3 regions of the Enterobacter sp. MGH 24 genome follow, and region 2 is predicted to be linked to each of the others. Evidence: predicted binding sites of a transcription regulator. Region 2 holds the regulator's gene; each other region holds the start of a gene.

What was found. The regulator sigma-54, encoded in region 2, starts transcription at its own class of promoters, with help from an activator protein. The targets are predictions, from matches to a motif close to GTTGGCACANNTTTCGCTNT.
Region 1: the regulator sigma-54 is predicted to act here: its motif matches at 2,620-2,639, upstream of L370_RS01885 (branched-chain amino acid ABC transporter substrate-binding protein).
Region 3: the regulator sigma-54 is predicted to act here: its motif matches at 9,219-9,238, upstream of L370_RS09095 (amino acid ABC transporter substrate-binding protein).

What each region holds. Positions count from the first base shown of each region.
Region 1 covers NZ_KI535657.1:4,298,315-4,308,971, forward strand. The annotation lists gene ftnA (non-heme ferritin) at 1-217, shown strand, start outside; gene tyrP (tyrosine transporter TyrP) at 529-1,680, shown strand; gene L370_RS01890 (YecA/YgfB family protein) at 1,717-2,385, opposite strand; gene L370_RS01885 (branched-chain amino acid ABC transporter substrate-binding protein) at 2,811-3,932, shown strand; gene L370_RS01880 (ABC transporter permease subunit) at 4,032-4,946, shown strand; gene livM (high-affinity branched-chain amino acid ABC transporter permease LivM) at 4,958-6,232, shown strand; gene L370_RS01870 (ATP-binding cassette domain-containing protein) at 6,229-7,104, shown strand; gene L370_RS01865 (ABC transporter ATP-binding protein) at 7,101-7,817, shown strand; gene L370_RS23740 (acyltransferase family protein) at 8,438-9,301, shown strand; gene L370_RS23745 (SGNH hydrolase domain-containing protein) at 9,317-10,261, shown strand.
Region 2 covers NZ_KI535657.1:895,454-906,110, reverse strand. The annotation lists gene lptF (LPS export ABC transporter permease LptF) at 1-574, shown strand, start outside; gene lptG (LPS export ABC transporter permease LptG) at 574-1,656, shown strand; gene arcB (aerobic respiration two-component sensor histidine kinase ArcB) at 1,792-4,125, shown strand; gene elbB (isoprenoid biosynthesis glyoxalase ElbB) at 4,359-5,012, shown strand; gene mtgA (monofunctional biosynthetic peptidoglycan transglycosylase) at 5,009-5,734, shown strand; gene npr (PTS phosphocarrier protein NPr) at 5,774-6,046, opposite strand; gene rapZ (RNase adapter RapZ) at 6,043-6,897, opposite strand; gene ptsN (PTS IIA-like nitrogen regulatory protein PtsN) at 6,943-7,434, opposite strand; gene hpf (ribosome hibernation promoting factor) at 7,517-7,804, opposite strand; gene rpoN (RNA polymerase factor sigma-54) at 7,827-9,260, opposite strand; gene lptB (LPS export ABC transporter ATP-binding protein) at 9,308-10,033, opposite strand; gene lptA (lipopolysaccharide ABC transporter substrate-binding protein LptA) at 10,040-10,594, opposite strand; gene lptC (LPS export ABC transporter periplasmic protein LptC) at 10,563-10,657, opposite strand, start outside.
Region 3 covers NZ_KI535657.1:2,721,817-2,732,473, reverse strand. The annotation lists gene asnB (asparagine synthase B) at 1-1,036, shown strand, start outside; tRNA gene L370_RS09025 (tRNA-Met) at 1,263-1,339, shown strand; tRNA gene L370_RS09030 (tRNA-Leu) at 1,348-1,432, shown strand; tRNA gene L370_RS09035 (tRNA-Gln) at 1,456-1,530, shown strand; tRNA gene L370_RS09040 (tRNA-Gln) at 1,563-1,637, shown strand; tRNA gene L370_RS09045 (tRNA-Gln) at 1,670-1,744, shown strand; tRNA gene L370_RS09050 (tRNA-Met) at 1,762-1,838, shown strand; tRNA gene L370_RS09055 (tRNA-Gln) at 1,879-1,953, shown strand; tRNA gene L370_RS09060 (tRNA-Gln) at 1,991-2,065, shown strand; gene ubiF (3-demethoxyubiquinol 3-hydroxylase) at 2,189-3,364, opposite strand; gene miaB (tRNA (N6-isopentenyl adenosine(37)-C2)-methylthiotransferase MiaB) at 3,500-4,924, shown strand; gene L370_RS09075 (PhoH family protein) at 5,088-6,134, shown strand; gene ybeY (rRNA maturation RNase YbeY) at 6,131-6,598, shown strand; gene corC (CNNM family magnesium/cobalt transport protein CorC) at 6,688-7,566, shown strand; gene lnt (apolipoprotein N-acyltransferase) at 7,572-9,110, shown strand; gene L370_RS09095 (amino acid ABC transporter substrate-binding protein) at 9,511-10,416, shown strand; gene L370_RS09100 (amino acid ABC transporter permease) at 10,572-10,657, shown strand, end outside.

The DNA of each region.
Region 1 (10,657 bases), 3.4 Mb from region 2:
GCAGCTGATCACGCAGAAAATTAACGAACTGGTTCATGCCGCGATGACCAGCCAGGATTATCCAACCTTTAATTTCCTTCAGTGGTACGTCGCTGAACAACACGAAGAAGAGAAGCTGTTTAAATCCGTGCTGGATAAATTATCTCTGGTGGGGAAATCCGGCGAAGGTCTTTACTTTATTGATAAAGAACTTTCCACTCTCGATACGCAGAATTAATTTCAGCGCGGTGCCGGTTTCCGGCACCGCGTTAATTGACCTTCCCTCCCCCGCATCTAAATACCCATTTTATTCCCCGTACGCCCTGTTTACGTCACGCCTGACCGTCGCCCCACGTCGTCGAATTGCCGGCAGCGCAATACGTAAACCTTTCATTACACCCCTTGTAACGGTGGTTTGACGAATTACCCCTTTTGCCTTACTCTGCGCCGCAGATTTATTCGCGGTTAAGCATCGTTGTAGAGGAAAGCGTGAAAAACAGAACCCTGGGAAGTATTTTTATCGTCGCCGGAACGACGATTGGCGCAGGAATGCTGGCAATGCCCCTGGCAGCCGCGGGCGTGGGATTTAGCATGACCCTGCTGCTGCTGGGCACGCTCTGGGCGCTGATGTGCTACACCGCCCTGCTGCTGCTTGAGGTTTACCAGCACGTGCCCGCCGACACCGGTCTGGGTTCGCTTGCGGCACGCTATCTGGGACGCTACGGCCAGTGGATAACCGGCTTTAGCATGATGTTCCTGATGTACGCCCTGACCGCCGCCTATATCAGCGGCGCCGGGGAACTTATCGCCTCCAGCGTCAACGACTGGTTTGGCTCTGACATTACCCCGGCGACGGGGGCTATCTTCTTTGCGCTCATCGGCGGCGGCGTGGTCTGCGTGGGGACATCGCTGGTCGATCTGTTTAACCGCTTTCTGTTCAGCGCCAAAATTCTCTTCCTGATTATCATGCTGGTGCTGCTGGCGCCGCACGTGCACAAGGTCAACCTGCTGACGCTGCCGCTGGAAAAAGGGCTGGCGCTTTCCGCGATCCCGGTCATTTTCACCTCGTTTGGCTTCCACGGCAGCGTGCCGAGCATCGTCAGCTATATGAACGGCGATATCCGCAAGCTGCGTCGCGTCTTTGTAATCGGCAGCGCGATCCCGCTGATCGCCTATATTTTCTGGCAGCTGGTGACGCTGGGCAGCATTGACTCCTCAACCTTTATTGGGCTGATGGCGCAACACGCTGGCCTGAACGGTTTTTTGCTGGCGCTGCGCGAAGTCGTCACCTCCCCGCACGTGGAGCTGGCGGTACACCTGTTTGCCGACCTGGCGCTGGCAACCTCGTTCCTGGGCGTGGCGCTCGGCCTGTTTGATTACCTGGCCGACCTGTTCCAGCGTCGCAATACCGCGGCTGGACGGTTGCAGACGGGGGCCATCACCTTCCTGCCGCCGCTCGCTTTTGCGCTGTTTTACCCACGCGGGTTTGTAATGGCGCTGGGCTATGCGGGGGTGGCGCTCTCTATCCTGGCCCTGCTGCTCCCTTCCCTGCTGGCGTGGAAAAGCCGCCAGCAGCATCCTCAGCAAGGATATCGCGTGGCGGGCGGAAAACCGCTGCTGTGCGTTGTGTTTGGCTGTGGGGTGGTGATTATTCTGGTGCAGGTGTTGATTGCAGCCGGGATGCTGCCGGAAGTGGGTTAAATAAAAAAAAGGGGCTATCATCAGCCCCTTTTTTTATCAGTGCAAACAGCAGCTCTTAAACTTCTTCCCGCTGCCGCAAGGACACGGATCGTTACGACCAACCTTCGTGCCGTTCACCGTCGGCTTCTTCACTTCCGGCTGCTGCGGGTTGTTAACCCAGTATTGATATAAACGCAGTGCCGCAGGCTGGATGCTTTCGATGCTGGCGATATACTCCTCTTCGGACAGTTCATCCAGCTTTTCGCTGTTCTCTTCCGTCCCGTGCAGCGCAATCACCTCAAGATCGGCCTTCAGGGCTTCCGGCAAGGCTGACCAGTCCGTCAGCGCCACGCCGCGCATATAGCCATAGCACCACTCTTCCACCACGGTATAGCTCTCACCGTCAACGTCGTTGTAACCGAACATCGGTTCAAACTGATCCGGATACTCGCTCAGGCGCTCGGCAATATCGTTCATATGCTTAAAGCAGAGATCGATAAAACGGTTCATCTCACGATCGTTTTTCCAGCGCGGAATGTACTTCTCGCCACCCCACACCGCCACCAGCCAGGCATCTGGCTCAACGACAACAGGACCGGAAAGCACTGCGGTAAGCATGCCGTCCAGTTCGGACACGTCAATCACGGACGCGTCATCATGGCCGTAAGACATTAACGTCTCTTCAAGCCACGCCATTTCGCTTTCATTCAATGGGCCTTCAGTCATCGCTGACACTCCTGCAAAAAAGGAAACGATCCTAACACATCTCTCACGCCTCTCCGGGCTGAAGTTTAGGTCTTTATTGCTGCAAAAACGTGCAAATCGTGACCGTTGCACAACTTATGGGCTTTATTGTTAACGATATGTGATCTCCGCTGTAATTTCTTCTCCTTCCGCAAGGCGGCATAACGCGGCGCTCTATACTCAAACATGTCGCATGCCCGTCAATGGGTTAACCATTCTGGCAACGTTTTTGCTTAACGTTCTTCGCGCGATCCTGCGCAGGGAAATCTCGCCGTAATATGCAGGATGCCGTCTGTATCTTGTTCGTTTAGTGCATTTTGTTCTTGCTCGTGTTTCGGATTGGCTGCGCCGTCGGGCGTTCGGGTTTACGCCGTGGTGCAAAAACCTCTTTGCTAAGGAACATAATAATGTCGCTGAAATTTATCAGAACTCCCCTTTCTCTCGTGTTGGCCGGTTGCCTGGTGACGGCGTTTTCCGCCCGGGCAGATATTGTGATTGGCGTGGCCGGGCCGTTCACCGGTCCGAATGCCACCTATGGCGATCAGTACTGGCACGGCGCAACGCAGGCCGCTGAAGACATCAATGCCGCAGGCGGCATTAACGGCGAGAAGATCAAACTGGTTCAGGGAGATGACGCCTGTGAGCCCAAGCAGGCCGTGGCCGTTGCCAACCGTTTAGTTGACCAGGATAAAGTCAACGCCGTGGTCGGCCATTTCTGCTCCTCTTCCACCATGCCCGCCTCCGAGGTGTATAGCGACGCAGGCATTATTGCGATTACCCCCGGCTCAACTAACCCGCTGATCACCGAGCGCGGCATGAGCGACATGTTCCGCATGTGCGGCCGCGATGACCAGCAGGGTCAGGTGGCCAGCGACTTCATCATCGACAAGCTGAAAGCCAAGCGCGTGGTGATTATTCACGATAAAGACACCTATGGTCAGGGTCTGGCTGACGCCACCAAAGCGGCGCTGGCGAAACGCGGGGTTCAGGATGTGATGTATGAGGGGTTATCCCGCGGTGAAAAAGACTTTAACGCGCTGGTGACGAAGATCGGCGCGCAGAAACCGGACGTCGTGTTCTTCGGCGGCTGTCACCCGGAAGCCGGTCCGCTGGTTCGCCAGATGCGCGAACAGGGCGTGCAGGCGAAATTCTTCTCCGGCGACTGTATTGTCAACGAAGAGATGGTGACCGCCGCGGGTGGCCCGCAGTACACCAACGGTATTTACATGACCTTCGGTAAAGATCCGCGCCTGATCCCGGACGGTAAAGCGGTTATCGAGAAATTCCGCGCCGGTAAATTTGAACCGGAAGGTTACACCCTTTACTCCTATGCCTCCGTCCAGGCCATTGCCGCGGCCTTCAAGGCGACCGGCGGCAAGGACTCCGCCAAAGCCAGCGAGTGGCTGAAAGCCAATTCCGTCGACACGGTGATGGGCAAAAAAGCCTGGGACAGTAAAGGCGATCTGAAAGTGTCTGACTACGTGGTTTATCAGTGGGACGACAAAGGAAAATATAAGGAAGTGCAGTAACGGGACGGAGTCACGCTCAACGTCGGCGGGGTTGCCCGTCGGCGCGTAATAAACATCAGGCTGTGCGGCTCGCGCAGCCTATAAAACGAGCGCGCTAAGATGAGTACATTCTTCCTGCAACAGTTAATCAATGGCTTAACGCTTGGCTCCGTCTATGGCCTGATCGCCATCGGCTACACCATGGTGTACGGCATTATCGGCATGATCAACTTCGCCCACGGCGAAGTGTATATGATTTCCGCCTATCTCTGCGCCATTGGCCTGGCGCTGCTCTCTTTCTTCGGTCTGCAGTCGTTTCCGCTGCTGATCCTCGGGACGCTGGTATTCACCATCGTGGTGACCGGCGTGTACGGCTGGACTATCGAGCGTATCGCCTACAAGCCGCTGCGCAACTCCACGCGTCTGGCGCCGCTGATCTCCGCCATCGGGATGTCGCTCATCCTGCAAAACTACGCGCAGCTGAGCCAGGGTCCGCGCCAGCAGGGGGTGCCGACCATGCTGGACGGCGTTATTCGCCTGCATCTGGGTGACGGGTTCGTGCAGATAACCTACACCAAGGTGTTTATTCTGATCGCCTCGTTTGCCGGCATGCTGGTGCTCACCTGGATAATCAACCATACCCGGCTGGGCCGGATGTGCCGCGCGGTGCAGCAGGATCGTAAGATGGCCTCTATTCTGGGCATTAACACCGACCGGATTATTTCGCTGGTCTTTGTCATCGGCGCGGCGATGGCCGGTCTGGCAGGCGTGCTGATCACCATGAATTACGGCACCTTCGATTTCTACGTTGGGTTCGTGATCGGCATTAAAGCCTTTACTGCGGCGGTACTCGGCGGCATCGGCTCCCTCCCCGGCGCCATGCTCGGTGGCCTTATCCTCGGCGTGGCGGAGGCCCAGTTCTCGGGCATGGTGAACTCGGACTATAAAGACGTCTTCTCGTTCGGCCTGCTGGTCATGATCCTGATTTTCCGCCCCCAGGGCCTGCTTGGGCGTCCGATTGTGGCTAAGGTGTGAGGGAGAGAATGATGACATCACACGGTTTTTCACTTAAACGCTGCATGCTGGACGCGATTTTTTCCGGGCTGATTGCGCTGATTATCTTCGGCCCCATAGCCGGCGTGGTGCTGGACGGGTACAGCTTTAACTTCGCAGGGCAGCGGCTGGCCTGGATGGTTGGCATCGTCATGCTCGGGCGTTTTCTGCTGAGCGCCTTTTTAGGTACGGCTGCGGGCGCCCGTTTCCAGGCGCGCTTCGAAGCCGATAGCGCGGGCGTATATGTCCGGCCACCGGAATACAAAAGCCGCATGCGCTGGATTATTCCTCTGGTGATAACCCTTGCGATTTGCTTTCCGTTTGTCGCCACGAAATATGTGCTGACCGTCGCCATTCTCGGGCTGATCTACGTGCTTCTCGGCCTGGGTCTGAATATCGTCGTGGGTCTGGCCGGTCTGCTGGATCTGGGATATGTCGCGTTCTACGCGATTGGGGCGTACGGTCTGGCGCTGGGATACCAGTATCTCGGCTTAGGCTTCTGGAGCATGCTGCCGCTGGCGGCAATCATGGCCGCCGCCGCAGGCGCTCTGCTCGGTTTCCCGGTACTGCGCATGCACGGTGACTATCTCGCCATCGTCACCCTCGGGTTCGGGGAGATTATTCGCCTGATACTGAACAACTGGCTGACCTTCACCGGCGGCCCAAACGGCGTGTCGGCCCCTCCCCCCACCTTTTTCGGCCTGGAATTTGGGCGACGCGCGAAAGAAGGCGGCGTGCCCTTTCACGAATTTTTCCACCTGACCTACAACCCGAACATGAAGTTTATTTTTATCTACGCGGTGCTGTTCCTGGTGGTGATGCTGGTGCTCTATATCAAGCACCGCCTGACGCGGATGCCGATTGGTCGGGCGTGGGAAGCCCTGCGAGAAGACGAAATTGCCTGCCGCTCAATGGGGTTGAATCATGTTCTGGTTAAGCTGTCTGCCTTTACGCTGGGCGCGTCCACCGCGGGCATTGCCGGGGTGTTCTTCGCCACCTATCAGGGGTTCGTGAATCCCACCTCCTTTACCTTCTTTGAATCGGCGCTGATCCTCGCCATTGTGGTGCTGGGCGGTATGGGCTCTACGCTAGGCGTGGTGCTGGCCGCCTTTGTGCTCACGGTCACGCCGGAGCTGCTGCGCAGTTTTGCCGAGTACCGCGTCCTGCTGTTTGGCATGCTCATGGTGGTGATGATGATCTGGCGTCCACGCGGTTTGATCCGCATTAACCGCAGCGGGTTTGCCGTGCGTAAGGGCGTCGCGCCATGAACGGAACGATATTACGCGTTGAACATCTGATGATGCACTTCGGCGGGATTAAGGCGCTAAACGACGTCAACCTGGACGTGCAGCGCGGATCAATTACCGCCCTGATTGGGCCAAACGGGGCGGGAAAAACTACCGTGTTTAACTGCCTGACGGGCTTCTACAGAGCCTCCGGCGGCAACATTTTATTTAATACCCGCAATAAAACGACCAACGTCATTCAGGTCCTCGGACAAAAATTCCAGCCGGGCGACTGGATCAACCCCGCGCAGTTCGGGCAGCGTCTGTTCTACAAAATGTTTGGCGGAACGCATCTGGTCAACCGCGCAGGGCTGGCGCGCACGTTTCAAAATATCCGTCTTTTTCGCGAGATGTCGGTCGTGGAAAACCTGCTGGTCGCGCAGCATATGCGCGTTAACCGCAATCTGCTCGCCGGGATCTTAAATACGCCGGCATACCGGCGGGCGGAAAGCGACGCCCTGGACAGGGCCTTCTACTGGCTGGAAGTGGTGGATCTTGTGGACTGCGCCAATCGCCTCGCTGGAGAGATGTCGTACGGCCAGCAGCGGCGTCTGGAAATCGCACGAGCAATGTGCACCGGGCCGGAAATGATCTGTCTGGATGAACCTGCCGCCGGGCTGAACCCGGTTGAAACGCATAAGTTGAGCAGCATTATTCGCTTTCTGCGGGATCATCATGACATCACGGTATTACTGATTGAGCATGATATGGGGATGGTGATGGAGATTTCGGACGACATTATCGTGCTCGACCACGGCGATGTTATTGCCAGAGGAAAACCCGAACAGATCCAGCATGATGAAAAGGTCATTGCCGCCTACCTGGGTACGGACGAAAGCGAGGTCACCCTATGAGCGAACCGCTGCTGGCCTTTCGCGAGGTGGATGTATTTTACGGCGTCATTCAGGCGCTGAAGCAGGTTTCCCTCGAGGTCAATAAAGGGGAAACCGTGGCGCTGATTGGCGCAAACGGCGCGGGTAAATCGACACTGCTGATGTCCATCTTTGGCCAGCCCCGCATCCGCAACGGGCAGATCCTTTTCGGTGGTGAAGATATCAGCCATAAATCCACCCACTACGTCGCCTCCGGCGGCATTGCGCAGGCGCCGGAAGGCAGACGAATCTTCCCGGATATGACCGTTGAAGAAAACCTGCTGATGGGCACCATCCCCATCGGCAGCCAGTTTGCCGCTGAGGATATGCAAACCATGTTCGACCTCTTCCCTCGCCTTAAGGAGCGACGCAAGCAGCGCGCGATGACCATGTCCGGCGGGGAACAGCAGATGCTGGCGATTGCCCGGGCGCTGATGAGCCGTCCGAAGCTGCTGCTGCTGGATGAACCGAGCCTCGGTCTGGCGCCGATAGTGGTGAAACAGATCTTCCAGACGCTGCGCGAGCTGGCCCGCAACGGCATGACCATCTTTCTGGTGGAGCAGAATGCGCACCACGCGCTGAAGCTTTCCGATCGCGGGTATGTGATGGTTAACGGACAGATCCGGCTGAGCGGCAGCGGCGAGGAGTTGCTGGGGAATCAGGAGGTGAGGAAGGCTTATTTGGGCGGGGTGTGATTTGATATAAATGTATCGTAAAAATCATTTTTCACATGAATAACAATGAGTTATTAACATAGGATAATGTATATCTTTGCATTATGAGCGCATCCACTGGAAGCATAGCGACGAAAACATACTCTTTTCCAGATAGCAATCCCCAAAAGGAAACCTTTTCCGCCGGGAAGAGTACTCTATCGTCAACCGCACGCCAGGAGAATGGAATACAGGACTTAACGATTGGTATAAAATTATAGGAAGCAGTTCAGATCGTAATCTTTAGTATGCTCTTTTTCGGGAAGTTGAACGAATTGGTGATTATTCGTTTATTGGTAAGGTCGAGCGTGGACCATTTCGCCTGCACTTTGCAGTGTCATAACGGAAACAGAGACTGATTAAATTCTATAGTTTCTTTATCCGACTATATGATCCTCTGGGGGACGCACGTTAAATCGCCACCACTCATGGTTACAGCCCTGCTGAGTCTGGTTGGCACAATCTTAATGAGTAAAATTTAGTGATCTGCATCGATATGATTGATGTTATACGTTAAGTATGGATGACGAGTTTTATAAAAACGTCTATTATCCATCATATTAATTTTGCCATGAACGGCGCTTTGGAATGATGGTTAAGAAATGAGCTATAAAAAATTCAGGCTCGATATAAACTGTTTGAGAGCCTTTGCAGTGCTAAGTGTTGTGCTGTATCACTTCGGCGTGCCCTACGTATCAGGTGGTTTTATAGGAGTCGATGTCTTCTTTGTGATCTCAGGTTTTCTTATGACTGGAATCGTTCTTGAACGAGTAGACCACAAAGGCGTGCTAGATTTTTATATTGCAAGATTCCTGAGAATTGTACCTGCTCTGGTATTTGTAATTCTCGTGCTAATGATTTTAGGTTTGTTTATTTTAAGCACGAGCGAATATGAAATACTTAGCAAAAACGCAACGGCATCATTACTGTTTTATTCAAACAAATATTATGCCGCTCATTCAAGTTACTTTGACACATCCTCAGAAAGTAATTTTCTCCTTCACACATGGTCTTTGTCTGTCGAGTGGCAATTTTATCTTCTTTTCCCCATTATTGTCATCCTCATTAAAAAAGTCAGGCTTCCATTAATACCTTCACTTGTCTTTTTATGGGTAGTATCATTTATTACAATGATCTTACTATCAAAACATAATCAAACAGATGTTTTTTATTCGTTTTCAACACGTGCGTGGGAGATGATATCTGGTGGGTTTGTCTATGCGCACAGTGCGTCAAAAACACAAGCTAAAAAAAGACCAGCACTAGCCTATTTTGGAATAACATTAATAATAATTTCGATATTCGCTCTGTACAGCAAAGACTTGTGGCCTAGTGCGTATACATTATTACCAGTACTTGGCGCTGCCATATTCATAATGGCTAACAATCAGGAATCGAAATTTATAAAAAATGGAACACTCCAGTTCATAGGTAAAATATCATATTCGTGGTATCTATGGCATTGACCTGTGATAGTTTTAATGCGATATTATAATTTGAGCTTCAATATAGTTAATATTTTGCTCGGTGTTTCTGCATCATTATGTTTTGCATTAATATCATTTTACCTTATAGAGATTCCATTTAAAAATAGAAGTAAAATCCGTGCTAATTTTATCTTGAGCTTATCCTTAGTAACAGCATGCCTGTTTGTTTCTTTTAACCATGGTATGAGCTTTAGATTTAATGGTGATATGAAAGATATCGTGAATTATAGATTCAATAACAAAAACTGGCGCCCTGGCACATGCTTCCTTAATCCTGACCAGGATTATAAGCAATTTGATAAATGTCCTGACAAAATGACTAGAAATTCAGTTGTTGTTTGGGGTGACTCTCATGCAGCTCATCTCATGCCAGGACTTCATACCAATTATGAGGGCGTTAATTTTACACAAAGAACGTCGAGTCTTTGTGGTCCTCTACTTGGCGCAGAAAACAGTCAAAGGCCATTTTGTAAGAACATAAACACGAATGTTTTGAACGAAATAATCAGCACCAAACCAAGGCTTGTAGTTTTGTCAGCATTTTGGTCTCAGTATCCATTTGAAAAATATTTAGCTGACACACTAAAAATATTACATGAATCAGGCATTCGCACTATTGTGATTGGTCCATTCCCTTTCTGGCAGGAGCCCCTGCCGAAGGAGATTGAGAAAAATGGCCTTAACACACAAAGAACGCTTCCTGTTGAGCTTCTGGAAAGTAACAAACATCTTTTTGAAAATGAAATGAAGCTCAAGGAAATTATTACTCAAAGTGGCAACACTACGTATATTTCCGCATTAAATACATTGTGCAACCATGCCACATGCAAAGCGACAGTGGGGGATTCTCCTGTGAAGCCAATACAATGGGATAATGCACATCTGACGGATTCAGGCTCAGTGTGGTTTATAAATAAAATCAAGAATGAACTAAATTAAATAATACTAAGGCCATCAATTGATGGCCTTTTTCATTTGTATGCTTCGAGCCGTTAACATACTTCACCACATCTCGGTAAATGGTCCTGTAAGTAACTTTGCCCTCTGTGCTGGCCGCTGGTGCTTTTCGCTCACTGGTGGCGATGACTTTCTCAACCTTTTTGTTCTTCACTGCATGCTAGCTGTTTACCTTTTCGAGACGTTCGACCAGTTCATAACAGCCGTTCTTCTGGCCTTTAGTCAGCCGGCAGTCGCGACCAGCGTCAGATACGTCGGTTCCAGCGTGGGTATTCAAGAGCTGCTGTAAAAGTAGTGATGGCATTGTCGTGCAAACAAAGCCTGTTGTTTTGTGGGTTCATCCTCATGCATCTCCCTTGTAAGGAGATCGTATCGAGG
Region 2 (10,657 bases):
GTTACGTCCCAAAGGTAACGCGCGTCCATCAGTGGTGGTTGCAGACTCCGGTCAGCTTGCTCAGCGCAAAGATGGTTCGCAGATCGTGACGCTGAACAAAGGCACCCGTTTCGAAGGCACCGCGATGCTGCGCGACTTCCGTATTACGGATTTCCAGAACTATCAGGCTATTATCGGCCATCAGGCGGTGGCGCTCGATCCAACGGATACCGAGCAAATGGACATGCGCACGCTGTGGAACACCGATACCGACAGAGCGCGCGCTGAGTTCCACTGGCGTATTACGCTTGTCTTCACCGTGTTTATGATGGCGCTGATTGTCGTGCCGCTGAGCGTGGTGAACCCGCGTCAGGGCCGCGTGCTCTCTATGCTGCCGGCGATGCTGCTGTACCTGATCTATTTCCTGCTGCAAACCTCGATTCGTTCTAACGGCGCGAAGGGTAAGCTGGACCCTATGGTCTGGACATGGTTCGTCAACAGCCTGTACATCTTACTGGCGCTGGGATTAAACCTGTGGGATACGGTGCCTGTGCGCCGCATACGTGCCCGATTCTCGCGTAAAGGAGCCATCTAATGCAGGCGTTTGGCGTTCTTGATCGCTATATCGGTAAAACCATTTTTACCACCATCATGATGACGTTGTTCATGCTGGTGTCGCTCTCCGGCATTATCAAATTTGTCGACCAGCTGAAAAAAGCCGGGCAGGGGAGCTATGACGCGCTGGGCGCGGGGATGTATACCCTGCTCAGCGTGCCGAAAGATGTGCAAATCTTCTTCCCGATGGCGGCCCTGCTGGGCGCACTGCTGGGGCTGGGGATGCTGGCGCAGCGCAGTGAGCTTGTCGTTATGCAGGCCTCGGGTTTTACCCGCATGCAGGTTGCGCTGTCGGTAATGAAAACCGCGATCCCACTGGTGCTGTTGACCATGGCGATTGGCGAGTGGGTCGCGCCGCAGGGCGAACAGATGGCGCGTAACTACCGTGCCCAGGCCATGTACGGCGGCTCACTGCTCTCGACTCAGCAAGGTTTATGGGCGAAAGACGGTAAAAACTTCGTCTACATCGAACGGGTCAATGGCAATGATGAACTGGGTGGGGTGAGCATCTACGCTTTTGATGACCAGCGCCGTCTGGAATCAGTCCGCCACGCCTCTTCGGCGAAATTTGACGCTGAAAAAAAACAGTGGCGCTTGTCCCAGGTCGATGAGTCTGACCTGACCGATCCGAAACAGATCGCCGGTTCTCAGACGGTGACCGGCACGTGGAAGACCAATCTGACTCCCGATAAGCTCGGAGTTGTAGCGCTGGATCCTGACGCGCTCTCCATCAGCGGTTTACACAACTATGTGAAATACCTGAAGTCGAGCGGGCAGGATGCAGGACGGTATCAGCTCAACATGTGGAGCAAGATCTTCCAGCCGATGTCCGTGGCGGTGATGATGCTGATGGCGCTGTCGTTTATCTTCGGCCCGTTGCGTAGCGTGCCGATGGGCGTGCGCGTTGTGACCGGTATCAGCTTCGGCTTTGTATTCTACGTGCTCGACCAGATCTTCGGTCCGCTGACGCTGGTTTATGGTATTCCGCCGATGATTGGTGCGCTGCTGCCAAGCGCCAGTTTCCTCCTGATCAGCCTCTGGCTGCTGTTGAAACGCTCCTGATTGACCTCTCCTCGCTTCCGGTTAACCGGGAGCGAGGCTAATCTCCTGTTTCACTCCGCACTTTTTCTCACAACCTTCAACGCCTCGCCCTGAATTTGAGTATTATTGAGCGATAAAGTCGTGAAGGGATCCTCTATGAAGCAAATTCGAATGCTTGCCCAGTATTACGTCGACCTGATGATGAAGCTTGGGCTGGTGCGTTTCTCCATGCTGCTTGCGCTGGCGCTGGTCGTTCTGGCCATTGTCGTGCAAATGGCCGTCACCATGGTTCTGCATGGTCAGGTCGAGAGTATCGACGTCATCCGCTCCATCTTCTTTGGCTTGCTCATTACGCCCTGGGCGGTCTATTTCCTTTCCGTGGTGGTTGAACAGCTGGAAGAGTCCCGTCAGCGTTTGTCAAAACTGGTCGATAAACTGGAAGAGATGCGCGAGCGCGACCTGAAGCTCAACGTCCAGCTCAAAGACAACATCGCGCAGCTGAACCAGGAGATTTCAGATCGTGAGAAGGCGGAAGCCGAGCGTCAGGCCACGCTGGAGCAGCTGAAAATCGAAATGAAAGAGCGCGAGGTCACGCAGATCCAGCTTGAGCAGCAGTCCTCTTTCCTGCGGTCATTTCTTGATGCTTCACCGGATCTGGTGTTCTACCGTAATGAAGATAAAGAGTTTTCCGGCTGTAACCGTGCGATGGAGCTGCTCACCGGAAAAAGCGAGAAGCAGCTGATTCACCTGAAGCCGCAGGACGTTTACTCTGAAGAGGCGGCGGCCAAGGTTATGGAGACGGACGAAAAAGTCTTCCGCCATAACGTCTCGCTGACCTATGAACAGTGGCTGGATTACCCGGACGGACGCAAAGCCTGCTTTGAGATCCGTAAGGTGCCTTACTATGACCGCGTCGGGAAACGCCACGGCCTGATGGGCTTTGGCCGCGATATCACCGAGCGTAAGCGCTATCAGGACGCCCTGGAGCGCGCCAGCCGCGACAAGACTACCTTTATCTCCACCATCAGCCACGAGCTGCGTACGCCGCTTAACGGCATTGTCGGGCTGAGCCGAATTCTGCTGGATACCGACCTGACCGCAGAACAGGAAAAATACCTCAAGACTATCCATGTCTCAGCGGTCACGCTGGGTAATATCTTCAACGATATTATTGATATGGATAAGATGGAGCGCCGTAAAGTTCAGCTTGATAACCAGCCTGTTGATTTCACCAGCTTCCTTGCCGATCTCGAAAACCTGTCCGGCTTACAGGCGCAGCAGAAGGGGCTGAGTTTTGTCATGGAGCCAACCCTACCGCTGCCGCATAAAGTGGTGACTGACGGCACGCGTCTGCGCCAGATCCTGTGGAACCTTATCAGCAACGCGGTGAAATTTACCCAGAAGGGGCAGGTGGCAGTACGCATCCGCTTTGACGACGGCGATATGCTGCACTTCGAGGTGGAGGACTCCGGGATTGGTATTCCGCAGGAGGAGCAGGACAAAATTTTCGCGATGTACTACCAGGTGAAGGACAGCAACGGCGGGAAGCCTGCTACCGGAACGGGCATTGGTCTGGCGGTCTCTAAACGGCTGGCAAAGAGTATGGGGGGCGATATCACCGTTGCCAGCCAGCCGGGGAAAGGGTCAACCTTCACGCTGACGGTCCATGCACCGGCGGTGGCGGAGGAGGTTGAGGATACCTTTGAAAACGACGACATGCCGCTGCCTGCGCTGCACGTTCTGCTGGTGGAAGATATTGAGCTGAACGTTATTGTGGCGCGCTCCGTGCTGGAAAAGCTGGGCAATAGCGTGGATGTCGCGATGACCGGTAAAGCCGCACTCGAGATGTTTAAACCGGGCGAATACGATCTTGTCCTGCTGGATATCCAGTTACCGGACATGACAGGGCTGGATATCTCGCGTGAGCTGACGCGTCAGTACGCGGCCGACGAACTGCCGCCGCTGGTGGCGCTGACGGCGAACGTACTGAAAGATAAAAAAGAGTATCTCGATGCCGGTATGGACGATGTACTCAGCAAGCCGCTGGCGGTGCCTGCTCTGACCGCCATGATTAAGAAGTTCTGGGATACCCGTGATGAAGAGGAGAGCACCATGACGTCTGTTGATAGCGCAAAAGCCCAAACGATACTCGATACCGCGATGCTGGAGCAGTACATCGATCTGGTCGGCCCGAAACTGATTACCGACGGTCTGGCGGTATTCGAAAAAATGATGCCGGGCTATCTGAGCGTGCTGGAATCAAACCTGACGGCTCGTGACCAGAAGGGCATCGTGGAAGAAGGACATAAAATTAAAGGTGCCGCCGGCTCGGTTGGCTTACGCCACCTGCAGCAGCTGGGTCAACAGATTCAGTCCCCTGATTTACCTGCATGGGAAGATAACGTGGGTGATTGGGTTGAAGAGATGAAACAAGAGTGGCAAAACGATGTTGCGGTGCTGAAGGCCTGGGTTGACGCCAGAAAAAAATGACCCCGGCTTAACCGGGGTGCGCGAATACTGCGCCAACACCAGGGAAATCGTGGCTGCGCCTGTTTTTTAAAGTTATTTTCGAAAGGGCGCCGCCTGAAAAAATTTAGGCCGCACGCAGATAAGATAGCAAATCTTAAATGGTTTGTTACATGAATCAGTGAAATGTGTGAAGCATAGCGTTTTAATCAAAATTATTAATGTGCTTCAGCAAGTTGCAGAAAAGGATTGTCATGATGAAAAAGATTGGTGTCGTGCTGAGCGGATGCGGTGTTTACGATGGTTCTGAGATACATGAAGCCGTCATTACGCTGTTGGCCCTGGCTAAGCACGGAGCAGAAGTTATTTGCTTTGCGCCAGACAAAAATCAGGCGGATGTGATTAATCATCTGACCGGTGAGCCGATGGCGGAAACCCGTAATGTACTGATTGAGGCCGCGCGTATCGTGCGAGGTGATATCCATCCTCTTATTCAGGCAGATCCTACAGAGCTTGATGCGCTGATTGTACCGGGTGGGTTTGGCGCGGCCAAAAATCTCAGTACCTTCGCTGCGCAGGGCGCGGAGTGTCAGATCGATCCTCATCTGAAAGCGCTGTCGCAGGCCATGCATGCGGCAGGAAAACCGCTGGGCTTTATCTGCATCGCGCCGGCCATGCTGCCCAGGATTTTCGATTTCCCGCTGCGCCTGACTATCGGGACGGATATTGATACCGCAGAGATCGTCGAGGAAATGGGGGGCGAACACGTTCCCTGCCCGGTTGATGACATTGTGGTTGATGAAGATAACAAAGTTGTCACCACGCCGGCGTATATGTTGGCGAACAATATCGCTGAGGCGGCCTCAGGTATTGAAAAGCTGGTGGCTCGCGTGCTGGTGCTGACTGAATGAGGCGTAAATTTGCCGCAGGCGCAGGGGTGAAACGCATCCTTTTGCGTATTGTTCTTGTACTGGCGGTATTCTGGGGAGGCGGGCTGGCTTTATTCAGCATTATGCCGGTTCCGTTCTCTGCCGTTATGGTTGAGCGCCAGCTTAGCGCGTGGTTCAGCGGTGATTTCGGCTATGTTGCCCACTCTGACTGGGTGAGCATGGACGAGATTTCACCGTTCATGGGGCTGGCGGTCATCGCGGCGGAGGACCAGAAATTCCCGGAGCACTGGGGGTTCGACGTGGCGGCAATTGAGAAGGCGCTAGCCCATAACGAACGCCATGAAAACCGCGTGCGCGGCGCGTCAACCTTGTCGCAGCAGACGGCCAAAAATCTGTTTCTGTGGGATGGCCGAAGCTGGGTGCGAAAAGGGCTGGAAGCGGGGCTCACCCTTGGGATGGAAACGGTCTGGAGCAAAAAACGCATTCTGACCGTCTATCTCAACGTCGCTGAGTTTGGCGACGGCATATTTGGCGTGGAAGCTGCCGCGCAACGGTATTTCAATAAGCCAGCCAGCCGTCTGAGCATGTCAGAAGCAGCGCTATTGGCCGCTGTTTTACCGAATCCCATCCGCTTTAAAGCCAGCGCCCCATCAGGGTACGTGCGAAGTCGTCAGGCGTGGATCATGCGTCAAATGCGTCAGTTGGGAGGAGAAGGATTTATGGAGAGCAATAAATTAATGTAGGGCGGGTAAGCGCAGCGCCACCCGCCTGACTGGCAGACCTTAATCTTCGTCGAACCCTGCGTTGAACAGCGCAATCACTGCCGCCAGCGCTTCCTCTTCCTGAGGTCCGGTGGCCTCGACTTCAATCTGGCGCCCTTTGGCGGAGTCCAGCATCAGCAGGGCGATCACGCTGTTCGCTTCCGCTTCGGTGCCTTCGTCATTCCGCAGCAGAACCTCTGCATCGAACCCCTGCATCAGCTCAAACAGTTTCATCGCCGGGCGTGCATGCATGCCCAGCTTATTGGTGATCTCAACGGTTTGTTTTACGGTCATGTTTTACGTTTTTCCAGCGTGCGATGACGGGACTGAACGTTCTTCCCGCGCGAGCGGAAATAGTCGGCCAGCTGTTCGGCGATGTAAACCGAACGATGTTTACCGCCGGTACAGCCAATCGCCACCGTGAGGTAGCTACGATTGTTTGTCTCCAGCATAGGTAACCATAGCTCAAGGTAGCTTCGCGTCTGGTAGATAAAATTGTGAACTTCTGTGTGCCGGTCGAGGAAGGCCGCGACGGGTTTATCCAGACCGGTCATTGGACGCAGCTTTGGATCCCAGTGCGGGTTCGGCAGGAAGCGCACGTCAAAAACGTAATCCGCATCAATCGGAATACCGTGCTTAAAGCCGAAGGATTCGAACACCATCGTCAGTTCACGCTCGCGCTTACCCAACAACCGGGTACGCAGCATTTCCGCCAGCTCGTGAACGGACATCTCAGAGGTGTCGACAATCAGGTCGGCACGAGAACGCAGCGGCTCCAGCAGGTCACTCTCTTCATCGATAGCGCTCTCCAGAGAGAGGTTCTTACTGGAAAGCGGGTGCAAACGACGGGTATCGCTGTAGCGGCGGATCAGCGTATTGCGGTCTGCATCAAGGAACAGCAGCTGTGGCGAGAATGTATCAGGCAGGTTGCTCATGGCCTGTTCGAAGATCTCGGGCGATTCCGGCATGTTACGGACGTCGATACTGACGGCGGCAGAGGTTTGTCTCTCCGCAAGCGTGCGGGCCAGGTCGGGCAACAACACGACCGGCAGGTTATCGACGCAGTAAAAACCCATGTCTTCCAGCGCGCGCAGAGCAACGGATTTCCCCGACCCTGAACGGCCACTGACAATCATCAGCACCATGTTCCGTTTCTCCTCAGGACAACAGATGTGAAGGCCATCTCCTGATTATGCATCATCCTGATTGCCTTCTGCTTCAGTGATAATTTGATAGAGCTCTTCATCACTTTGGGCCGAGCGCAGTCGACGGCATATGGTTTTATCGGCCAGACGTTTTGCGACCAGCGACAGCGTATGCAAATGGGTTTTCGTCTGGTCGGCAGGCACCAGCAGCGCGAAGAGGAGATCGACGGGCTGGTTATCAATAGCATCGAAGGCGATAGGTGTTTCAAGCTGCACAAACACACCAACGGCACGCAGGGTATCCTCTTCCAGTTTGCCGTGCGGGATCGCGATGCCGTTGCCGATACCGGTACTGCCCATTTTTTCACGGGTCAGAATCGCTTCGAACACCACCTGTGGCGGCAGGCCCAGCTGTTTGGCAGCCAGTTCACTGATGATCTCCAGCGCACGTTTTTTGCTCTGGCAGTGAACCGCACTGCGGGTACATTCCTGGTTAAGGACATTGCTCAGTTGAAGAGCGGAATCGTTGTTCATCATAATTTCACCTAAGCGCTAACTGTACAAATGGCCTGTTGTGTTTCACAACAGGCCGTCCTGCACCCGTTAACTGCCCGGACAATTAGTGTTGTTTCAGTTTATCTTTATGTTTATTGAGCTGTCGTGCAAGCTTATCAATCAAGCCGTCGATAGCAGCGTACATGTCTTGCCCTTCCGCACTGGCATGCAGTTCACCCCCGTTAACATGCAGGGTGGCATCCGAGATATGAGTCACTTTCTCCACTTTCAACACAATATAGACCTGATTGATCCTTTCGAAATACTGTTCGAGTTTTGCAAACTTCGCGTTCACGAAGTCGCGTAAAGCCTCGGTAATTTCGACGTTTTGTCCAGTGATGTTGAGCTGCATAGTGTCTTCCTTATCGGTTGTGTCAGACCAGCTGTTTACGCTGGTTGGACGGCGGAATGGATAAAGACTCTCGATACTTCGCAACAGTACGACGTGCCACCATAATACCCTGATCGGACAGCATGGTGGTTAACTTACTGTCGCTTAGTGGCTTCGCGGGGTTCTCCGCGGCGATCAACTTCTTCACCAGAGCACGAATGGCCGTTGACGACGCTTCGCCGCCGCCCTCGGTATTCACATGGCTGGAGAAGAAATACTTAAGCTCAAAAATACCGCGTGGACTGTGCAGATACTTCTGCGTGGTGACACGGGAAATGGTTGATTCATGCATTTCGACGGCCTGGGCGATATCCGCCAGTACCATCGGTTTCATAAACTCTTCGCCCTGCTCAAAGAACGCCTGCTGCTGTTCCACAATACAGCGACTGACGCGCAGCAGCGTATCATTTCGGCTCTCAAGACTTTTGATCAGCCATCGTGCTTCCTGAAGATTGCTACGAATATATTGATTGTCGGAGTCGTTACGCGCGCTGGTGCACATGGAGGCGTACTGCTGGTTGATTTGCAGGCGAGGAATGCTGTCTGAATTCAGTTCAACGACCCAGCGGTCATTGTGTTTTCTGACCAGCACGTCCGGGATGACGTACTCGGGCTCGCTGGTCTGGATCGACTGACCCGGGCGCGGATCGAGCGACTGGATCAGATTCACCGCTTCTTTCAGCACCTCTTCCTTCAGGCGCGTGACGCGCATCAGGGAGCGGAAATCGTGGTTAGCCAACAGATCCAGATGATCGCTGATGATTAAGCGCGCCTCGTCGATCCATGGCGTCTCTTTGCTGAACTGGGAAAGCTGGATCAGCAGGCAATTGCGCAGATCTTTTGCAGCCACGCCTACCGGATCGAAACGCTGAATGCGCTTCAGAACGGCTTCGATCTCCTCAAGCTCAATCTCTTCATCGCCCATGCTTTCCAGAATATCGTCCAGCGTGACGGTCAAATAGCCGGTGTCGTCAACGGCATCGACAATTGAGGTGGCAATCGCGCGGTCGGTATCGGAGAAGGGGGTGAGTTCCACCTGCCACATCAGGTAATCCTGCAGCGACTGGGTGGTTTCTCCCTGATAGACCGGTAGCTCATCGTCCTGGTAGTCTGCACGCGTACCGGAAGGGGTTCCGGCGGTGTAGATTTCATCCCAGCTGGCATCCAGCGGAAGCTCGTCGGGCATCTCTTTTTGTTCGAGTGCATCCGCGGTGTCGAGCGCTTCTGTATCCTGCGATTGCTGGGTATCTACCTCGTCATGAAGATCGGTTTGTTCCAGCAGGGGGTTGCTGTCCAGCGCCTGCTGGAGCTCCTGCTGAAGTTCTAACGTGGACAGTTGCAACAGGCGAATTGCCTGCTGTAGCTGCGGCGTCATCGCCAGTTGTTGGCTGAGCCTTAATTGCAAACCTTGCTTCATGTTCAGAGCATTTTTCTCCGGTTCGGCGTTACGTTACCTCTACCCTATCAGAGTCTGAAGTCTTCCCCAAGATAGACGCGCTTAACATGATCGTCTTCGAGGATCTGCTGCGGCGTACCGTGGGCGATCAGATTGCCCTGGCTCACAATATACGCGCGTTCACACACGGCCAGCGTTTCACGGACGTTGTGGTCGGTGATCAGTACGCCCAGCCCGCTGTCACGCAGGTGTTCAATGATGCGTTTAATATCGATAACCGAGATCGGGTCAACGCCCGCAAACGGTTCATCCAGAAGGATAAATTTCGGGTTTGCGGCCAGCGCACGCGCAATCTCAACGCGGCGGCGTTCCCCCCCGGAGAGCGCCTGACCGAGACTGTCACGCAGATGCTCAATATGGAACTCTTCCATCAGCTCGTTGGCACGATCCTGACGCTGTTCGCTGGTCAGGTCGTTACGAATTTGCAGGACCGCCATCAGGTTATCGTAAACGCTAAGACGACGGAAAATGGAGGCTTCCTGCGGCAGGTAGCCGATCCCGCGACGCGCTCGCGCGTGCAGCGGCAGAAGACTGATGTCTTCATCGTCAATGATTATGTTGCCGGCATCGCGCGGCACAATGCCAACGACCATGTAGAAGGTGGTGGTTTTACCCGCACCGTTAGGGCCAAGCAGCCCTACAATTTCGCCGGAGTTGACGGTCAGACTGACATCTTCTACGACACGGCGGCCCTTATAGGCCTTCGCGAGATTTTTTGCAGTTAATGTTGCCATAACGAATTAGTTACTCTTCTTCTGTGCCGGGGCCTGGCCTTTGCCTTTGTCCTGCAGCTGCGACGGAACCAGTACGGTCGTGACGCGTTTGCCTTTCTCGCTGGAGGCCTGCATTTTTTGCTCTTTCACCAGATAGGTGATTCGGTCGCCGGTAATGTTGCTGTCCAGCTGTTCCAGATACGCGTTTCCGGTCAGGATGACCAGGTCCTTCGCCAGCTCGTAGTGCATATGCGAGGCGTGACCTTTCACCGGCTTGCCGTTGTCCTGCATTTGGTAGAAGGTGGCCGGGTTACCGTAACCATCAATGATCTCTTTGCCCTGCTCGCCACCCGGACGGGTCACGACCACTTTGTCGGCGTTGATTTTAATGGTGCCCTGAGTCATGACGACGTTACCCGTGAAGGTGACGACGTTACCCTGCATATCGAGAGACTGGGTATCGGACTCGATATGGATCGGTTGGTCGGTATCGCCCGTTACAGCAAGCGCGGGGAGACTGGTCGCCAGCATCGCGCTGGCGATAATTACTTTAAGGCTGAGTTTGTTTGTTTTGAATTTCATAGGAGGTTCTAACCTTTTCAATCAGCTCGGCGTTCTTGCTGCGTAAGTTCCCGCGCATTCTCA
Region 3 (10,657 bases), 1.8 Mb from region 2:
CGAGCTGCGTCAGGCCCTGGAAGATTCCGTGAAAAGCCACCTGATGTCCGACGTGCCTTACGGCGTGCTGCTCTCCGGCGGTCTGGACTCCTCCGTGATCTCCGCAATCACCAAGAAATTCGCGGCCCGTCGCGTGGAAGATCAGGAGCGCTCAGAAGCCTGGTGGCCACAGCTGCACTCTTTTGCCGTTGGCCTGGAAGGCGCTCCTGACCTGAAAGCCGCGCAGGAAGTGGCGAACCACCTCGGCACCGTGCACCATGAAATTCATTTCACCGTGCAGGAAGGTCTGGATGCGATCCGCGATGTGATCTATCACATTGAAACCTATGACGTGACCACCATCCGCGCCTCGACCCCGATGTACCTGATGTCGCGTAAGATCAAAGCGATGGGCATCAAGATGGTGCTCTCCGGTGAAGGTTCTGACGAAGTGTTTGGCGGTTACCTGTACTTCCACAAAGCGCCGAACGCCAAAGAGCTGCACGAAGAGACCGTACGCAAGCTGCAGGCGCTGCATATGTTTGACTGTGCGCGCGCCAACAAAGCGATGTCCGCCTGGGGTGTGGAAGCGCGCGTGCCGTTCCTGGATAAGAAATTCCTCGACGTGGCGATGCGCATCAACCCGCAGGACAAGATGTGCGGCAACGGCAAAATGGAAAAACATATCCTGCGCGAATGTTTTGAATCCTACCTGCCGGCGAGCGTGGCATGGCGTCAGAAAGAGCAGTTCTCTGATGGCGTAGGATATAGCTGGATTGACACCCTGAAAGAAGTGGCGGCGAAACAGGTTTCTGACCAACAGCTGGAAACCGCAAGCTTCCGCTTCCCTTACAACACGCCGGGCTCGAAAGAGGCGTATCTGTACCGTGAAATTTTTGAAGAGCTGTTCCCGGTGCCGAGCGCTGCGGAGTGTGTACCGGGTGGCCCGTCCGTCGCCTGCTCTTCAGCCAAAGCGATTGAATGGGATGAATCGTTCAAATCCATGAACGATCCATCAGGACGCGCGGTAGGCGTTCACCAGTCAGCCTACAAATAATCACTCAGCTCGCAATCAGGCCCCTCAGGGGCCTGATTTTTTTGCCTCACATTTCACCGCCTAAATCTGATTAATAACCAATAATTGCCGAATATTCGGCCACGCTGTTCGCAACCTAACCAAACAGTCACATTCCGGCTATTTTCGTTGAAAAAGGTGTTGACGCTGCAAGGGTCTATACGCATAATGCGCCCCGCAACGCCGATAAGGTAACGCGAAAAAAGATGGCTACGTAGCTCAGTTGGTTAGAGCACATCACTCATAATGATGGGGTCACAGGTTCGAATCCCGTCGTAGCCACCATCTTTTTTGCGGGAGTGGCGAAATTGGTAGACGCACCAGATTTAGGTTCTGGCGCCGCAAGGTGTGCGAGTTCAAGTCTCGCCTCCCGCACCATTCCCAGGTAAGCGTTGCACGGATGGGGTATCGCCAAGCGGTAAGGCACCGGTTTTTGATACCGGCATTCCCTGGTTCGAATCCAGGTACCCCAGCCATATTTCTTCGATTTTGCGGTTCTCCGCGGTATTGGGGTATCGCCAAGCGGTAAGGCACCGGTTTTTGATACCGGCATTCCCTGGTTCGAATCCAGGTACCCCAGCCATATTTCTTCGATTTTGCGGTTCTCCGCGGTATTGGGGTATCGCCAAGCGGTAAGGCACCGGTTTTTGATACCGGCATTCCCTGGTTCGAATCCAGGTACCCCAGCCATCGAAGATTGCAGTACTGGCTACGTAGCTCAGTTGGTTAGAGCACATCACTCATAATGATGGGGTCACAGGTTCGAATCCCGTCGTAGCCACCAAATTAAGATTGTCGATTATTCGGTAATCAACACAAATTGTTGGGGTATCGCCAAGCGGTAAGGCACCGGATTCTGATTCCGGCATTCCGAGGTTCGAATCCTCGTACCCCAGCCAATTTAAAAAAGTCGTTAAGCAGTTTGTTTAACGCAATTGGGGTGTCGCCAAGCGGTAAGGCTCTGGTTTCTGATACCAGCATTCCGGGGTTCGAATCCCTGCACCCCAGCCACTTAAGTAACAAAAAAGCCCGCTCTGCGGGCTTTTTTGTTTTTGTTGTTCAGAATTGTGCTGCCTGATTCCCCCTCCCCCTAACCCTCTCCCCAAAGGGGCGAGGGAATAGTCGGAGCAAAGATTAAAGTCCTAAGGCGTATTTCAGCGCCTGACGTTTCAGACCGCCGGCACGCTCCGCTGCCATCAATCCAATATTACGCAGAATGCGCACCGGGGCTAAGTCATTGCTAAACCCGGCGTAGAAAAGATCCATCCCCGACTGCATGATAAAATTGTCCGCCATGCGTCGCGTCTGGTAACGCTTGAGAATCTGATGGCTGGCCCAGTTTTCCGCGTGCCCGCGGGCGCTGCCCAGCACATCCAGTAACGCATCGACATCACGGTACCCCAGATTCACGCCTTGCCCGGCCAGCGGATGAATGGTGTGCGCTGCATCGCCCACCAGCGCCAGCCCTTCACGGACATACTGCAAAGCATGGCGCCGCGTGAGGGGAAACGCCCCGGCAGCCACCGGCGTAACGTTGCCCAGACGGCTCGGAAAATGCAGGCGAATTTCCCGCTGCAATTGTTCCATGTTCATCCCCTGCAGCTGGCGAATGCGTGCCGGTTTGTCGTACCACACCAGCGACGCCCAGTTATCAAACAGCGGTAAAAAGGCGTGCGGACCGTTCGGCGTAAAGTGCTGCCACGTGCTTTCTCCCGGCGCATTCTCGCACTCGACGGTAATCAGCATGCAGGATTGCTCATACTGCCAGGCATGAACGCCGATACCCGCCATCTGTCTGACCTGCGAGTTAGCGCCGTCCGCCCCAACGACCAGCTTCACGGCCAGTGCATCGCCGCTGTCGAGCGTCAGTAAATAGCCGCTCTCATGAGGATGCAGTGCCTTAAGCGACGCCGGAACACGCAGCGTCACCTTTGGGTGCGTCTCCAGCGCCTGCCAGAGCGCCAGCTGGAGCACGTTGTTTTCCACCATATAACCCAGGCGCGGCAGCTTCAGCTCAGCGGCATCAAACGCGACGTGGGCATTTTCCCACTCCCAGGTTTCAAGACGGCTGTAAGGATGGGCGCGCATCGCCAGCACCGCCTCCCAGACGCCCAGCCCGCGCAGCAGATCGACGGACGCCGCGCTGATCGCGGAAATGCGCACATCCGGTTTGCTGGTGGGATCGAAGGCCGGCGGAGCAGCCTGTTCAATTACCGTTACCTCAAATCCCTGCTGCGCCAGCCCCAGCGCCAGCGCGCCGCCGACCATACCGCCGCCGACAACGGCAACTTCGGTGTGTAGGAGTGTCATGGTCAATTTTCCTTATTGGAGAATCCCTTAAGTTTACCGGATTTTTGCTGTCCTGAGGCACATAACCTTCATACTGGTCACAACCCCACCAAAGCATTACAATACGCGGCTTGCAATCCTGAGCTGAGCAAGTCGATGACTAAAAAACTCCATATAAAAACCTGGGGCTGTCAGATGAACGAATACGATTCATCCAAGATGGCCGATCTGCTGGATTCAACCCACGGATACCAGCTGACAGAAAATGTGAAAGAAGCGGACGTGCTGCTGCTGAACACCTGTTCGATTCGTGAAAAAGCGCAGGAAAAAGTGTTTCACGTGTTAGGCCGCTGGAAGCTTCTCAAGCGAAAAAATCCGGACCTGATCATCGGCGTGGGTGGCTGCGTCGCGTCGCAGGAAGGCAAGCTGATCCGCCAGAGAGCCCCGTATGTGGATATTGTCTTTGGCCCTCAGACCCTGCATCGCCTGCCGGAGATGATCAATCAGGTTCGCGGCAACCGTAGCCCGGTTGTTGACGTCAGCTTCCCGGAGATCGAAAAGTTTGACCGTCTGCCGGAGCCGCGCGCCGATGGCCCAACCGCCTTCGTCTCCATCATGGAAGGCTGCAACAAATACTGCACTTACTGCGTGGTGCCCTACACCCGCGGTGAAGAAGTCAGCCGTCCGGCAGACGATATTCTGTTTGAAATCGCCCAGCTTGCCGCACAGGGCGTTCGTGAAGTGAACCTGCTGGGCCAGAACGTTAATGCCTGGCGCGGGGAAAACTACGACGGCACCACCGGCAGCTTTTCTGAACTGTTGCGTCTGGTGGCGGCGATTGACGGCATCGACCGCATTCGCTTTACCACCAGCCATCCGATGGAGTTTACCGACGACATCATTGACGTGTATCGCGATACGCCAGAGCTGGTGAGCTTCCTGCACCTGCCGATTCAGTGTGGCTCTGACCGCGTGCTAAACCTGATGGGCCGCCCGCATACGGTGCTGGAGTACAAATCCACCATTCGTAAGCTGCGTGAAGCGCGTCCGGATATCCAGATCAGCTCCGATTTTATCGTCGGCTTCCCTGGCGAAACTGCTGATGACTTCGAGCGCACCATGAAGCTCATCGGCGAAGTGAATTTTGACGTCAGCTACAGCTTCATCTTCTCTGCGCGCCCTGGAACACCAGCCGCAGACATGGTTGACGATGTGCCGGAAGAAGAGAAAAAGCAGCGTCTGTATATTCTGCAGGAGCGTATTAACCAGCAGGCTAACGCGTGGAGCCGCCGTATGCTCGGCACCGTTCAGCGCATTCTGGTGGAAGGCACCTCCCGCAAGAGCATTATGGAACTCTCCGGTCGTACCGAAAACAACCGCGTGGTGAACTTTGAAGGCACCCCGGATATGATCGGTAAATTCGTGGACGTCGAAATTGTCGAAGTGCTGACCAACTCGCTGCGCGCGAAGCTGGTACGCACCGAGGATGAAATGGGCCTGCGTATTGCCGAGTCACCGGAATCCGTAATCTCTCGTACCCGTAAAGAAAACGATTCTGGCGTGGGGATTTACCAGCCTTAATCCTCCTGGCCTGCCTTTCCGGCAGGCCTTGTATTTCCTCTCATCGTCCCCAATATCTTCCGCAACGCTTGCGCCTTTATTCTGTGGCGTGAATAATTTCGGTAATGACCGTTTTATTACGCCCTATCGCAATGGGTCAGTTAACCAATTAAAGAGGAACAGTTTGAATATAGATACGCGTGAAATTAGCCTTGAGCCAGCAGACAACGCTCGCCTGCTGAGCCTGTGCGGGCCGTTTGATGACAACATCAAACAACTGGAGCGACGTCTGGGTATCGAAATCAATCGTCGCGATAATCATTTCAAACTTACCGGACGCCCTATCTGCGTCAACGCCGCTGCGGATATTCTGCGTAGCCTGTATGTGGATACATCTCCCATGCGCGGCGAAATTCAGGATATCGAACCGGAACAAATTCACCTCGCCATTAAAGAGGCGCGCGTGCTTGAGCAGAGCGCGGAAAGCGTGCCGGACTACGGTAAGGCAATCAATATCAAGACCAAACGTGGCGTCATTAAGCCGCGTACGCCAAATCAGGCGCAGTACATCGCCAATATTCTCGACCACGACATCACCTTCGGGGTGGGGCCTGCAGGGACGGGTAAAACCTATCTCGCCGTTGCCGCTGCGGTAGATGCGCTGGAACGCCAGGAGATCCGTCGCATCCTGCTGACCCGTCCGGCCGTTGAAGCGGGCGAAAAGCTGGGCTTCCTGCCAGGCGATCTGAGCCAGAAAGTCGACCCGTATCTGCGCCCTTTATACGATGCGCTGTTCGAGATGCTCGGCTTTGAGAAGGTTGAGAAGCTCATTGAGCGTAACGTTATCGAAGTTGCCCCGCTCGCCTACATGCGCGGCCGTACGCTGAACGATGCGTTCATCATTCTTGATGAAAGCCAGAACACCACCATCGAACAGATGAAGATGTTCCTGACGCGTATCGGTTTTAACTCGAAAGCGGTCATCACCGGTGACGTCACCCAAATCGACCTGCCGCGCAGCACCAAATCCGGCCTGCGCCATGCCATTGAGGTGCTGGCCGAGGTCGACGAAATCAGCTTTAACTTCTTCCACAGTGAAGACGTGGTACGCCACCCGGTGGTCGCGCGTATCGTTAACGCCTATGAAGCCTGGGAAGAGGCGGATCAGAAGCGTAAGGCCGAACTGGCCGCAGAACGTAAGCGCGAAGCGCAGGAGCAAGAACAGAAATGAGTCAGGTGATCCTCGATTTACAGCTGGCCTGTGAAGACAATTCCGGCATGCCAGATGAGGCACAGTTTCAGAAATGGCTGGATGCCGTTATTCCGCAGTTTCAGGAAGAATCAGAAGTCACGATTCGCCTGGTGGATGAAGCAGAAAGCCATGAGCTTAACCTGACCTATCGTGGGAAAGATAAGCCGACAAACGTGCTCTCTTTCCCATTTGAAGCACCGCCGGGCATTGAGATGCCGCTGCTGGGCGATCTGATCATCTGCCGTCAGGTGGTTGAGCAGGAGGCCAAAGAGCAGCAAAAGCCGCTTGAGGCCCACTGGGCGCATATGGTGGTACACGGCAGTCTGCACCTGCTGGGCTACGATCACATTGAAGATGACGAAGCGGAAGAGATGGAGTCCCTCGAGACAGAGATAATGCTTGCTCTGGGCTATGAGGATCCGTACATTGCCGAGAAAGAATAGTCCGTCATCTGACGGACTCACATGCCGCCACGAAAGGACATCACGTGGCGGTAAACGTTGAACTAACAAGAGAACCCTTAACAAACGCCATGAGCGACGACAATTCACACAGTAGCGACACGACAACCAGTAAAAAGGGATTTTTCTCCCTCATTCTGAACCAGCTTTTCCACGGCGAACCCAAAAACCGTGATGAACTGCTGGAGCTGATTCGTGATTCCGGGCAGAACGACCTTATCGACGAAGATACGCGCGAAATGCTCGAAGGGGTTATGGACATCGCCGACCAGCGCGTTCGCGATATCATGATCCCCCGCTCGCAGATGATCACCCTGAAACGTAACCAGACGCTGGACGAGTGCCTCGATGTGATCATCGAATCCGCCCACTCGCGTTTCCCGGTCATCAGCGAAGATAAAGATCACATCGAAGGGATTTTGATGGCGAAAGATCTGCTGCCGTTTATGCGCAGCGATGCCGAAGCCTTCAGCATGGAAAAAGTGTTACGCCAGGCCGTGGTTGTGCCGGAAAGTAAACGTGTGGATCGGATGCTGAAAGAGTTCCGCTCTCAGCGTTACCACATGGCGATTGTTATTGATGAATTTGGTGGCGTTTCCGGACTGGTCACGATCGAGGATATTCTTGAGCTGATCGTGGGCGAAATCGAAGACGAGTACGACGAAGAAGAAGATATCGACTTCCGTCAGCTTAGCCGCCACACCTGGACCGTGCGCGCGCTGGCCTCCATTGAGGACTTCAACGACGCCTTCGGTACCCACTTCAGCGATGAAGAGGTCGATACCATTGGCGGGCTGGTAATGCAGGCCTTTGGCCACCTCCCGGCGCGCGGTGAGACCGTTGACATTGACGGTTACCAGTTCAAAGTGGCAATGGCCGACAGCCGACGTATTATACAGGTTCACGTCAGAACGCCGGACGACTCACCGGTGCCAAAACTGGAAGATTAATGTAAATGGCATTTGCCCCACTGCTTGAACGCCAGCGCGTCCGTTTGCTGCTGGCGCTGTTACTTGGAGCCAGCGGTACGCTGGCTTTCTCTCCTTACGATATCTGGCCCGCGGCCATTCTCTCCCTGATGGGGCTTCAGGGTCTGACCCTGAATCGTCGTCCGGTACAGGCTGCCGCTATCGGCTACTTCTGGGGGCTGGGGCTGTTTGGTTCCGGCATCAACTGGGTTTATGTCAGCATCGCCCAGTTTGGCGGTATGCCGGGCCCGGTTAACGTCTTCCTTGTAGTATTGCTCGCCGCGTATCTCTCGCTCTATACCGGCCTGTTTGCCGGTATTCTCTCTCGCCTGTGGCCAAAAACCACCTGGCTGCGCGTCGCTATTGCCGCGCCAGTGGTCTGGCAGATTACCGAATTCCTGCGCGGCTGGGTGCTGACGGGCTTCCCGTGGCTGCAGTTCGGCTACAGCCAGATTGACGGCCCGCTAAAGGGCCTGGCTCCGGTAATGGGTGTTGAAGCCATCAACTTCCTGTTGATGGTGGTGAGCGGCCTGCTGGTCCTGGCGCTGGTCCAGCGATGCTGGAAACCGCTGGCCGTGGCGCTGGTGCTGTTCGCCCTGCCCTTCCCGCTGCGTTATATCCAGTGGTTCACGCCCGAGCCCGAGCGCGCCATGCAGGTTTCCATGGTGCAGGGGAATATCCCGCAGTCCATGAAGTGGGATGAGAAAGAGCTGCTGAATACGCTGAAGATCTACGCCAACGCCACCGAAGAGGTGATGGGTAAATCCCAGCTGATTATCTGGCCGGAGTCTGCAATTCCCGATCTGGAAATTAACCAGCAGCCGTTCCTCAACATGATGAACGACCTGCTGCTGGCGCGCGGCAGCACGCTGATCACCGGGATTGTTGATGCGCGTCTGAATCAGCAGAACCGCTACGACACCTACAACACCATCATTACGCTCGGCAAAGACAGCGAGTACAGCTACCACTCCACTGACCGGTACAACAAGAACCACCTGGTACCGTTTGGTGAGTTTGTCCCGCTGGAGTCGATTCTGCGCCCGCTGGCCCCGTTCTTTGACCTGCCAATGTCCTCCTTCAGCCGCGGCCCGTACGTACAGCCTCAGCTGCACGCGCACGGCGTAGCCCTGACGGCGGCCATCTGCTACGAAATCATTCTCGGCGAGCAGGTGCGTGATAACTTCCGCCCGGATACTGACTATCTGCTGACCATCTCCAACGACGCCTGGTTTGGTAAGTCAATCGGCCCGTGGCAGCACTTCCAGATGGCACGCATGCGCTCTCTGGAGCTGGCGCGTCCGCTGCTGCGCAGCACCAACAACGGCATCACCGCCGTGATTGGCCCGCAGGGAGAAATCCAGGCGATGATCCCGCAGTTTACCCGTGAGGTGCTGACCACTAACGTCACGCCAACCACGGGGCTGACGCCATACGCGCGCACCGGCAACTGGCCGCTGTGGATTTTGACCGTGCTGTTCGGCTTTGGCGCAGTGCTGATGAGCCTGCGTCAGCGTCGTAAATAACCTTACCTTCTGTTGCCGGGTGGCGCTGACGCTTACCCGGCCTACTTTCCCATGCTGTAGGTCGGGTAAGGCGTAGCCGCCACCCGACAATTCCCTCCAGACACCCATATTGGCACGCCTATTGCTTTGTTTATTCAGGTAAACGCAGTTTGGCTTAACGTGCAACTTTGTCGCACCAGCGTAGATCATCGGCAGCACCGAAACGGTGCAACGGGAGATATTTGCCTCTGAATGGTGCGGCGCGCTTCGCAAAAATAAACAATAACGCAGCAAAATCTTTACATTAAGCCAGACTAAATGTTAACAAGCTTGCATAACACTGCACTCGCATTGCGCGAGATATAACAACATCACAATGGGTATCAAAGCGTCACTGGCGCTGATAAAAAAGGAGTTGGGTATGCAATTACGTAAACTGGCCACAGCAATGCTGGTGATGGGAATGTCTGCTGGCGTGGTTCACGCTGAAGATGCGCCGGCAGCAGGCAGCACTCTCGACAAGATTGCCAAAAACGGCGTCATCGTGGTCGGCCACCGTGAATCATCTGTCCCGTTCTCTTACTACGACAACACGCAAAAAGTCGTGGGCTATTCACAGGATTACTCCAACGCCATCGTTGAAGCTGTGAAGAAAAAGCTGAACAAACCTGACCTGCAGGTGAAGCTGATCCCAATCACTTCACAGAACCGTATTCCACTGCTGCAAAACGGCACCTTTGACTTCGAGTGTGGCTCCACCACCAACAACCTCGAGCGTCAGAAACAGGCTGCCTTCTCTGACACCATCTTTGTCGTGGGCACCCGTCTGCTGACGAAGAAAGGCGGTGAGATCAAAGACTTCGCTGACCTGAAAGGCAAAGCGGTTGTTGTCACCTCCGGTACCACGTCAGAAGTGCTGCTGCACAAGCTGAACGACGAGAAGAAAATGGATATGCGCATCATCAGCGCGAAAGACCATGGCGACTCCTTCCGTACCCTGGAAAGCGGTCGTGCCGTCGCGTTTATGATGGATGACGCCCTGCTGGCGGGCGAACGTGCAAAAGCGAAAAAACCAGACAACTGGGATATCGTCGGTACCGCGCAGTCGAAAGAAGCCTACGGCTGTATGCTGCGTAAAGACGATCCGCAGTTCAAAAAGCTGATCGATGACACCATCGCTCAGGTGCAGACCTCCGGCGAAGCCGAAAAATGGTTCGATAAGTGGTTCAAGAATCCGATTCCACCAAAAAACCTGAACATGAATTTTGAACTGTCTGAAGACATGAAAGCGCTGTTCAAATCTCCAAATGACAAGGCTCTTAACTAATTAGAACAACAGGGGCGGGATCTCCTGCCCTCTCGATTGTCGGGAAGCATGGACAGACTATACGTTGAGTGGTCGTTCCCCACTCTGCGCGAAAAATGAGCTTCTCACCAATCTTCGAGGGTAGCGCTGCTACCCTTTTTTTTCTGGAGTTTATTATGTCAATAGACTGGAACTGGGGCATATTCCTGCAACAAGCCCCGTTCGGCAACACCACCTATCTTGGCTGGCTGTGGAGCGGCTT